One region of the Shewanella sp. DNRA4 genome, then DNA from elsewhere that is predicted to be linked to it. Evidence: predicted binding sites of a transcription regulator. Region 1 holds the regulator's gene; the other holds the start of a gene.
The links. The regulator MetJ, encoded in region 1, represses methionine synthesis genes. The targets are predictions, from matches to a motif close to TAGACGTCTAGACGTCTA.
Positions count from the first base shown of each region.

Region 2: the regulator MetJ is predicted to act here: its motif matches at 2,565-2,582, upstream of thrA (bifunctional aspartate kinase/homoserine dehydrogenase I).

Region 1 covers NZ_JABAIP010000023.1:44,011-49,197, reverse strand. Annotated here, with positions in the region: gene HG547_RS19815 (bifunctional aspartate kinase/homoserine dehydrogenase II) at 1-1,211, opposite strand, end outside; gene metB (cystathionine gamma-synthase) at 1,223-2,386, opposite strand; gene metJ (met regulon transcriptional regulator MetJ) at 2,609-2,923, shown strand; gene HG547_RS19800 (sulfite exporter TauE/SafE family protein) at 3,031-3,774, shown strand; gene nrfD (NrfD/PsrC family molybdoenzyme membrane anchor subunit) at 3,922-4,866, opposite strand; gene HG547_RS19790 (4Fe-4S dicluster domain-containing protein) at 4,869-5,187, opposite strand, start outside.
Region 2 covers NZ_JABAIP010000011.1:39,716-44,902, forward strand. Annotated here, with positions in the region: gene thrA (bifunctional aspartate kinase/homoserine dehydrogenase I) at 1-2,356, opposite strand, end outside; gene slyD (peptidylprolyl isomerase) at 3,036-3,698, shown strand; gene HG547_RS13105 (hypothetical protein) at 3,892-4,269, shown strand; gene trpR (trp operon repressor) at 4,301-4,576, opposite strand; gene HG547_RS13115 (cytochrome c) at 4,766-5,187, shown strand, end outside.

The DNA of each region.
Region 1 (5,187 bases):
TTAGCATCACGACTCAGTAAACGGGCAAAGCTGCGGCGATAATGCTCGGCATCGGCACTCACGAGTGCCACTAAGCCAAGCTCGGTATTAATTTGCAGATCTCTAATGCAGAGGGCTTCGGCCTGCGCATCCAATAATTTTTGTACTTGTTTTTGGTTTTCAGCGGTATAGGCAAGCTCAAGCCGTTGATGCGCCGATACCCAATGTGCCAGTGGCGTTAATCCCGCCTCCACCAATTGCTCGAGCAGACTGGCCACATCACCCGCGATCTTAAAGCCAAATAACACCACGGCATTTAGATTGGTCACCACGGGCGCACTCGCTGATGAACTGTGCGGCGCAATCAGGGTAAAGTCGGTGTGGGAGGCATAGCTTGAACGCACAGCCAAGCTCACCTCAGTGTTAAACAGCGGCTGCAAAGTACGTGAATGCAACACGGGTGAGCCTAAACGCGCCAAACGGTCGGCTTCAGCAAGGGACATGCTCTTGAGTAATTTCGCATCATTGATCTTATTCGGGTCAGCGTTAAAGACCCCTTCAACGTCGGTCCAAATGGTCACGCGCTCAATGTCGGCAAGGCTAGCAATTAAGCTGGCGCTAAAGTCAGAGCCATTGCGGCCAAGCAGCAAGGTATCGCCGCGCTCGTTAGCACAAATAAAACCGGTGATCACTAGGCGCTCGTTAGGGTGGGCCGCCAGTAAGGCTTGCACTTTGGCGCGGGATTCTTGCACACGAATTTGCGGCACGGCGGCCTCATCGGCCACTAAAATCGAGCACGCATCAACATGGCTTGCGGCCACGCCCGATTCGCGCAGCAGCGCTGCCATCAGGCGCGCCGACCAACGCTCACCAAAACTCACCACATGGTTAATTTGGTAATCATTGCGTACATCTAAAGATAATAGACTGATTAACTGAGCTTTATCCGTGGTCAAACGTTCGCGTAAATCCCGCGCTTGCTCGTTAGATAATAATTGCTCAATCAAGCCTTGCTGATAGCTGATAAGGACTTGTAATTCTTCTTGCCATAATTGGTTGCTATCGCGCAGGGACAATAATTTATATAAAAAGTTAGTGGTTTTACCCGCGGCAGACACCACCACCAGATCATCACTGTGGCCATGGGTTAACAGAATATGGGCGACTCGGCGGTAACAATCGGCATCGGCTAAGCTGGAACCACCAAATTTATGTAAGTGACAACGTGCCATCTATTATTCCTCTACTGACAAGCCGCTACGGCGGCCAATCCTGCTTGAATATCTGCAACTAAGTCGTCGGCATCTTCAATACCAACCGACAAACGTAATAGGGTGTCTTTAATACCAGCTTCAAAACGCGCCTGCGGCTCCATCGCTCTGTGGGTCATGGTCGCGGGCACGGCCACGAGGCTCTCGACGCCGCCTAAACTCTCAGCAACACTAAATAAACTTAAGGCATCTAAAAAGGCAACCACTTCGGCCTCGCCGCCCTTAAGCTCAAAACTCAGCATAGCGCCAAAACCTTTTTGTTGCTTGGCGGCAATGGCATAACCGGGATGATCCGCAAGACCTGGGTAATACACTTTACTCACGACGGGGCTATTACTCAGTAACTCCACAATCCGCTCGGCATTGCGTTGGTGCTCACGAATGCGCACGGCCAAAGTACGCAGGCCGCGCAGGGTTTGATAACTGTCGAAGGCAGAACCCGTTAAGCCTAAGGTGTTCGACCACCAATGTAAGGTCTCACCAATTTGGGGATCTTTGGCGATCACCGCGCCGCCCACCACATCGCTATGACCATTAATGTACTTAGTGGTGGAGTGGATAACGATATCGGCGCCGAGCAATAGCGGTTGCTGCAAAATCGGTGACAGGAAAGTATTGTCCACTATCACTAACGCACCGACGGCGTGGCTTGCCTTGGCAATAGCTTCGATATCAACCACCCGCAGTAATGGGTTGGATGGGGTTTCAATCCACACCATTTTAGGTTGCTGGGCAATCGCTTGCTCAAGTGCTTGGCTGTCGGTTTGATCGACCACCAGCAGTTTAAATTGGCCTTTTTTCGCCAAATTAGTAAATAAACGATAAGAGCCACCGTAACAATCGTGGGGCACCACCAGTAAATTATCTGGGCCCAGTAAAGTGGTCACTAAGGTAATGGCTGCCATGCCAGTACAAGTCACTACACCGGTTGCGCCCTTTTCCAGCTTTGCTAAGGCATCGCCTAAGATGCTGCGGGTAGGATTGCCGGAACGGCTGTAGTCAAATTCGCGAGGATTTTTATGACCATCGAAGGCGTAATTCGTCGACAGGTAAATTGGCGGCACCACGGCGCCATATTGAGTATCGCTTTCGATACCCTGACGCACTGCCAATGTGGCTAATTGACGCTCGGTCACTAATTTGCCTGCGGTCATCGGGAACTCCTAAGTTCGCAAAGAGATGTCTGGACGTCTAAATGTACCTAAGCCCAGTGGTATCGTCAATAGGCGTTAAGACGTTTAGACGTCTAAACATAAAGAAATCTGTTTGCAATCGCTAAGAAATAGTAGCAATAATTTGACTGTAATCTGTAAGGGTTTAAAATCTGCCCCGAATTTAGCGTTATAACAGGTGAGTCAATGACTGAATGGAATGGGGAATACATCAGCCCCTATGCTGAACATGGCAAGAAGAATGAACAAGTAAAGAAAATTACTGTGTCTATTCCGCTCAAAGTGCTAAAAGTCCTCACGGATGAACGTACGCGTCGTCAGGTCAACAACCTGCGCCACGCAACGAATAGCGAACTGTTGTGCGAAGCATTTTTGCATGCCTACACCGGCCAGCCTCTGCCTGATGATGCCGATCTGTCGAAAGAGTGCCCAGACAGCATCCCCGCTGAAGCGAAGCGGTTGATGGACGAAATGGGGATCGAGTGGGAAGACATGGAATAACGCTTAAGCGTCCATAATCCTGCCGTAACTAATTATTAGGGATCGTTAATGCTCATCCGGCGTGGTGGGTTAAAGTAACGATCCCTATTTTGTTTTGATGGAATCCTATGTTCTCCTTGATCGATCCACAAACGCTTGCCATCGCGTCTGTGATTGTGTTTTTAGGTGCCCTCACCCAGAGTCTGATTGGGTTTGGCTTAGCCGTGGTCGCCAGTCCGCTGCTGTATATCGTCGATCCCCAATTAGTGCCTGCCCCCGTGATTGTGATGGGATTTTCCATCGCGCTACTCACCCTATTGCGTGAACGCGGCCATTTAGAATTCAATGGCTTGCAATACGCACTCATCGGTCGAGTGCCCGGTGGCTTTATCGGTGCTAGCCTATTACTGTTTGCGCCGCAGCCGATCCTCGGCTTGGCGATTGCCGCGATTGTGACGGTTGCCGTGGTGCTCAGTTTGTATAAATTCAGCCTGCCGGTAAACAAAGCGACTCTGTTTGGCGCGGGAGTCGTCTCGGGGATCTTTGGCAATATCGCCGCCATTGGTGGTCCGCCGATGGCGATTTTATTGGCGGGTAAGGATGCTTCGCAGTTTCGCGCAGCGTTATCGGCCTTCTTTATCTTTAGTTCGACCATTGCCTTGGCGATTCTTGGGGTGACGGGCCTACTCGAAATCAAGCACTTTTGGCTTTCGCTAATGCTATTGCCCTCGGTCTTTTTAGGCTATCTCGTGGCGGGCAAACTGGTAGGCAGTATTGATAAACATAAGACCAAGATGGCGACCTTAGCCCTCTGCGCTATCAGCGCCTTAGTGCTCACGGTCAAATCAGTGATTGAGTTATTACCGCAATAATCTCCCGCCAATTGCAGTCAATCGCAGCCATAAAAAAAGCACCGTTTAACGGTGCTTTTTGCTTGCAGGGGATGGGTGATTTACGCCATCGGTATTGCAACGAACTTCAGTTAATTGTTAACTGAGATCTCGTTAACTCTGCTCTCATTAACTTAAGTAGCTTTGGCCCGCATACACAATAAAGTGTCTCAGGGCGAGCACGCCGGTTAAGCTGGCACAGGCCACCATAATCATTGCGCCCTTAGTGTGGCGAGTCGCTGCGGGAAGCAGCATAAACAGCAATGGCACACCAAAGCCAATCCCCACGACACCAATCCAGAATACGCTTGCCCACACGCCAGAGGTGAGTGATGCCAGTGCCGCAGCCGCCGCACCGCCCTTAAAGTACAAGGCGCAAAACAACATAAACAGGAACATGATTTCGATTGCCATCACTGGCAGCTCTAAGCCATGCATTTTAGCTAAGGTCTTGTCGTGGCTATCGGTTTTGAACATCACCAGCGCCAGCACCGCATTGGCCGCCGCACCCGCTGATAAACCCGATACCAAGAACAGTGCAGGCAATACCGCAGTGTTTAGCATCGGATAGGCATTCATCGCCGAGATTAAGAAGCCTGTGTAAGCGCCCACACCAATGGCGAGGACAAACAACAGCACTTCAATCAGCTTTCTAAAGGGCATCAGCAGCTTAGCGATAGGTGTGAGGAAACCTAAGCCCCACTTTGGCAAATCGTCACGCAGTACTAAAATCGCGTAGGCAAATGCCAAGGGTGAGTAAGCCAGCAGCGCTAATACCCCAATCGCCATTACTGATTGGAAGTTATAGTTAATTAAGATCAACCAGAAGTGGAAAGGCTTAGTTAAATCAAACACTAAACAAGCCAAGCCTAAGCTGATTGCCACAGGGCCAATAATCGCCGCGGCCTTGAGGATATTGCTCTCAACTTGCGTTTGTTCTTGATTAAACCAACGCAAACCAATGCCAATCAGCAAACTTCCGGCGGATAAACCCGCCATAAACAAATACACGGCGATGACCCAGTGCCAAGTGACGGGATCATATTGCGCCATATCGCCCCAAGTATTGTTCATAATCAAATCCCCCCTCTTTTGGTAGGAACGCGATATACCCTAGGTTTAGTGCCTAAATGGGTCTTATCTTGGTAAGTGATCTTAGTGTTGAGCAGTGTGGCCACTTCACTTTGTGGATCGTTAGCATCGCCAAACACCAATGCATCGGTCGGACATACAGTCACGCAGGCTGGTTGTTCTCCACGGGCCAAACGGGTGTCCTTACAGAAGTTACACTTGTCAGCCACTTTGGTTTCGGGATTCATAAAACGCACTTTGTAAGGGCACGCCGCCACGCAGTACATACAACCCACACACTTGTCGCCGTGGATGGAGACAATG
Region 2 (5,187 bases), on a different contig from region 1:
GATAATAACGGCTGTAGAATGCCAAGGCATTTTCACCGCCTTTTACGCTATAAAGTGGATCGGTAGCATCGACTTCGGTGATACGCACATAGCACGCGCCTTCTTCAATCTGCCCCACATAACGCAGCACTTTACCCTGCGCTTTCGCCTCAGCCACTCGCGCCGCAATCGCCGCATCAGCCTCGGGTAAACGCGCCATAAAACTTTCCACATCGCCTGAATCATCAAAACCTGCGGGCAAGACTGAGTCGACAACAATATCATTTAGCTCAAGTTTCAACCCCACTTCACGGGCCAAAATCAGTACCTTACGCGCCACATCCATGCCACTTAAATCATCGCGAGGATCGGGCTCAGTAAAGCATTTTTCCCGCGCCAGTTTAGTCGCCTCAGAAAGTGACATACCCTCATCGAGTTTACCGAAGATAAAGGATAAGGAGCCTGACAAAATGCCATTAAACTTGTGCAATTTATCACCGGCGAATAACAGTTTTTTCAAGTTATCGATAACGGGTAATCCTGCGCCCACGTTGGTCTCATACAGAAACTGCCGACGTTGCTTTAATGCTGTTTGACGCAAAGCTTGGTAATAGGCGTAATCGCGAGTGTTAGCCTTTTTATTCGGCGTCACCACGTGCATGCCCGCGTTCATCACCTCTAAATACTGGTTCGATACTTGATCGCTTGAAGTACAATCCACCAGCACAGGGTTTAATAACTGTTGCTCTTTCACCCACGCCAATAGCGCAGGTATATCGCTTGGCTGCTGGCTATCGGCAAGCAGGTTTTGCCAATTGTTTAAATCAATACCCGCACTATCGAGTAACATTTTGCTTGAATTGACAATACCGCAGACACGGATGCTAATGTGCTGCTCTTTTAGCACGCTCGCCTGTTGTTTGATCTGCTCCAGTAAGCCTGCGCCAACGTTACCGCAACCCACTAAAAACACATCTAAATACTGCTGCACATCGAAAAAGCCTTGATGACAGGCGGCTACAGCATGTTTGGTCTTACGTTGTTCGATCACCGTTGAAATAGAGCGCTCGGAGGAGCCTTGGGCAATCGCGATGATATTCACACTCGCCTGCGCTAAGGCTTGGAAGAACCGCGCCGCCACACCTTTATGGGTACGCATACCATCACCGATCAAGGAGACGATTGCTAAGTCATGGCGCATTGCAATCGGTTCTAGCAAGTCACTTTTAATTTCTAACTCAAACTCTTGCTCTAGCGCCGATTTCACCTTGGCGGACTCACTGGTCGCCACACAAAAGCTGATGCTGTATTCGCAAGAACTCTGGGTGATGAGTGACACAGAAACACCGCTACGGGAAATCGCCGCCAGTGTGCGGCTCGCCATACCGACCATGCCCTTCATACCAGGGCCTGATACATCAAACATGGTTTGATTATCCAAATTAGAAATGGCCTTCACCTGCAAGCCGCTCTGATCGGCCTGATTCGATACCAGAGTGCCGGGCGCATCGGGATTAAAGCTGTTTTTGATATAACAGGGGATGTGGAACTGGGCGATAGGCGCAATGGTTTTAGGATGCAGCACCTTAGCCCCAAAGTAAGACAGCTCCATCGCCTCTTGATAACTGAGCTGTGACAACAACTTAGCATCGGTAACAACCCGAGGATCGGTATTGTATACGCCGTCAACGTCGGTCCAAATCTCGCAGCTTGAAGCATCTAAACAAGCGGCCAGCACGGCAGCAGAGTAATCAGAACCGTTACGGCCTAAGGTCACAACCTTGCCGTCTTCATCGGCGGCGGTAAAGCCGGGCATCACCCAAACCCGCTTCTCATCGAGGGCAAGATTTTTGAATCGCGGTTTGCTGACGGCAATATCGACCACGGATTCTAGCGGACGACCACGGCCTAAAAATAGTTCACGTGGGTCTAGCTGCGCCGAAGTAATGCCTTTTGCCAGCATGACTTGCTCCATCAACGCAGCAGACAAACGCTCACCCGCAACCACGATCTCGGCGCGCACCCCGTCTGGGCATTCCTGCAACAGCGTAATACCGCGTAATCTGTCCTGCCAACGTGCAAGCTGCGCGCTTAGTCCGGCGAACAGCACTTCGCTCTGGCTACTAGAGAGTCCAGAACTAACCGCATCCTGATAGAGCGAGGTAAACACCCGCTCAACGTGTTGAATGACTGGTGAATAATCTTCCCCTTTCACCGCCACATCGACCATTTCTAGCAGAGCGTTTGTCACTGTTGCAGGCGCAGAGAGCACTGTCGCGACCGGCTCAGCTTTCGCTGCCTTGGCAACAATATCCGCCGCCATTGAAAATCGCTGCCAATTTGCAAGCGAGGTACCACCAAATTTCATCACTTTCATCTTGATCTCCTGTACCGCGCCCGACTAAGAAACATAAGCTAAAAACAAAAAAGCCCGCTTCTTTGTGGGAAGCGGGCTCGTCGTTAAAATTCTTTAGGGTGTATCAGCCCGCCCCCACTCTGGTTGTAGTGGTGGTTGTAGTGGTGGTTGTAGTGGTGGTTGTAGTGGTGGTTGTAATAATGGTAATTACTACGAAACCAAGGCTATGCATACGTTTAGACTTATCTATGTCAATGTGATGTTAAACAGAATTGCCTTTTTCACCTAACCTTGTCAACCCCCAAACTGGATTATTTATGCACAAATCTTTCACTTGAGTAAATTAGTGATTCAAGATTAATAAATATCAAGTTTTCATAGGCTAAAAATACGTTTTCATCAATATAAAACTGTTTACGTAAACGTAACGCCAGACAATTACAATCAATTTAACCTATTAAAAAATAAATAATTTATAATGATATTTTTTCATCATTCGAAAATTAAAGCATTTCAGTCTGTTTCCGCACATAACAAAGGGCAACTCATAAAAAACCACAATTCATCTTTTGTATCGTCCTTAATCTCAGTAAATCGAACTCACAAAAAGCTGTGCGATATCTAACATAAGCAACTTCAAATTATCGCCAGCACCCTAAAAGCGCGTTATTATGCGCGCACATTCCGAACCGGAGGCGATATGAAGATCACCCAACACAGCGCGGTAACCATTCATTACCGTTTATCAGATCAAGAAGGCAGACTTTTAGAAGACTCTTTTGATGCCGAACCAATGTTGTATCTGCATGGTACAGAAAACCTAATCCCAGGATTAGAAGCCGCATTAGAAGGTAAAATTAAGGGCGAAAAACTGGACGTGACGATCAGTGCCGAAGAGGCCTATGGTCCGTACCATGATGGCCTTCGCCAGGCAGTACCATTAGATGCATTCGGTGATATCGAAGACATCGTGCCAGGTATGCGCTTTATTGCAGAAACCGAAATGGGCCAGCGTCCAGTTCAAGTCATCGAAGTTAAAGATGATGTTGTGATTGTTGATGGCAACCATCCATTAGCAGGCCAAGCACTCAGCTTTAACATTGAAGTCATCGATGTACGTGAAGCGACAGCTGAAGAAATTGCCCATGGACATATTCATGCACACGGCGGATGTGGCAGTCATGGACACAGCCATGAACATGACCATGGCGGCGGATGCTGTGGTGGCTCAGGTCATGATGTTGGTGGCTGCTGCGGGGGTTCTGATGACCATGGGCATCACCACCATGACCATGATCACGAAGCTTGTGACACACCTAAAGCGGGATGTGATGGCAACGGTGGCTGCGGCTGCCGCGGCTAATGTAGGTTCACAAGCCTAATAGCCCTCCCAGAGGAGCTGATAAAAAAGCACTTCCTTAAATAAGGAGGTGCTTTTTTTATCGCCAAATGATTATAATCAGCAGGTAAATAGGGAAGTTTAAAATCAAACAGCATTTTCAGCTAAAAAAAACAATATTTTCAAATCGATATAAACATCACGCAACGGAGTGCATATGTTAGCAAAACCAGTATATGAAGTTTTACCCTTTGGCTATATGGTACTAGGCTGTTTAAGCTTTATGCTGCTAGAACCTGATTATGCGCTGATTGCTGCTCTTGTTGTGTTTGTTTTGGGCGCCAGAATTTACAATTTACGTTCTCAAAATCGCCGAACCGATCCTGTAAAACGCCGAAAATCTGGATATCTACCTAAGACAATTTACGATTTATTGCCTTTTATTTATCTCTTTTCTGCCTTAGCTATTTTTAAATTTTTCCCTAAAAATCTTTATCCTTTGTTGGCCATTATGTTACTCAGTTATAGTTTTTATATTCTCGTTAGACGCTCCATCCACCGCCGACATAAAATACCGACAACTCCCCAGTTTTAATCAAATATCTAGTCCAATGGAGCCCAAATAATTAACTGATAAGCTGTTGGATTTTATCCCTATGGCTGGGTGCCATATTCTTTAAATAGTTAGAACAACGGGTAATAGTCGCAATACTCACCTGATACTCGGCAGCAATTTGTCTCTGGCTCATTTCTCCATTTAGCAATAGCTGGAAGACTTTTAGCCGACCGGCAATAGCGCTGCGCTCTTCCTCGGTCAGCAATAAATGAAACAATACCGACAGCTCTTCATAATTCCCATGGCTCAAAATTTTTTCTAATACTAAGTCCCAATTGGCTCGCATAATCGCCCCATAAGTATTGTTTAAGCATTACAACGGCAGTTTAGCAGATTTACTCTACCAACAAATAACTTGTTACGTTTATCCCTCCTACCTAGACAAAAACTGACAAAAATGCTTCTAGTACATTGAGTTAATTTGTGTACAATAGCAGAGCAATGTCACACTTCGACGCTAATTTGTGAGAATACGATGAAAAAATTACTCCTAACTCTCGTTGCCGGTACCTTATTGGCTTCAACTGCTCAAGCACACAATTTTGAAGATGCAAAAGATGCGATTCAATATCGCCAATCTGGATTCAGCTTAATTGCTTATAACTTTGGTGATATGGGCGCCATGATGAAAGGTAAAAAGCCTTTCGATGCTGAAACCTTTGCGATGCGCGCAAAAAATGTCGCTGCGCTTTCACACATCCCTTTCGAAGGTTTTATTGAAGGTTCAGATAAAGGCGATACCGAAGCCCTAGCCAAAGTATGGCAAGACAAGGCTGACTTTGACGCTAAGATGAAAACCTTCCAAGAAAATGCTGCAATTTTAGCGACTGTTGCTCAAAAAGGTGACCAAGCTGAAATCAAGCAAGCCTTTATGGATACTGGCAAGAGCTGTAAAGG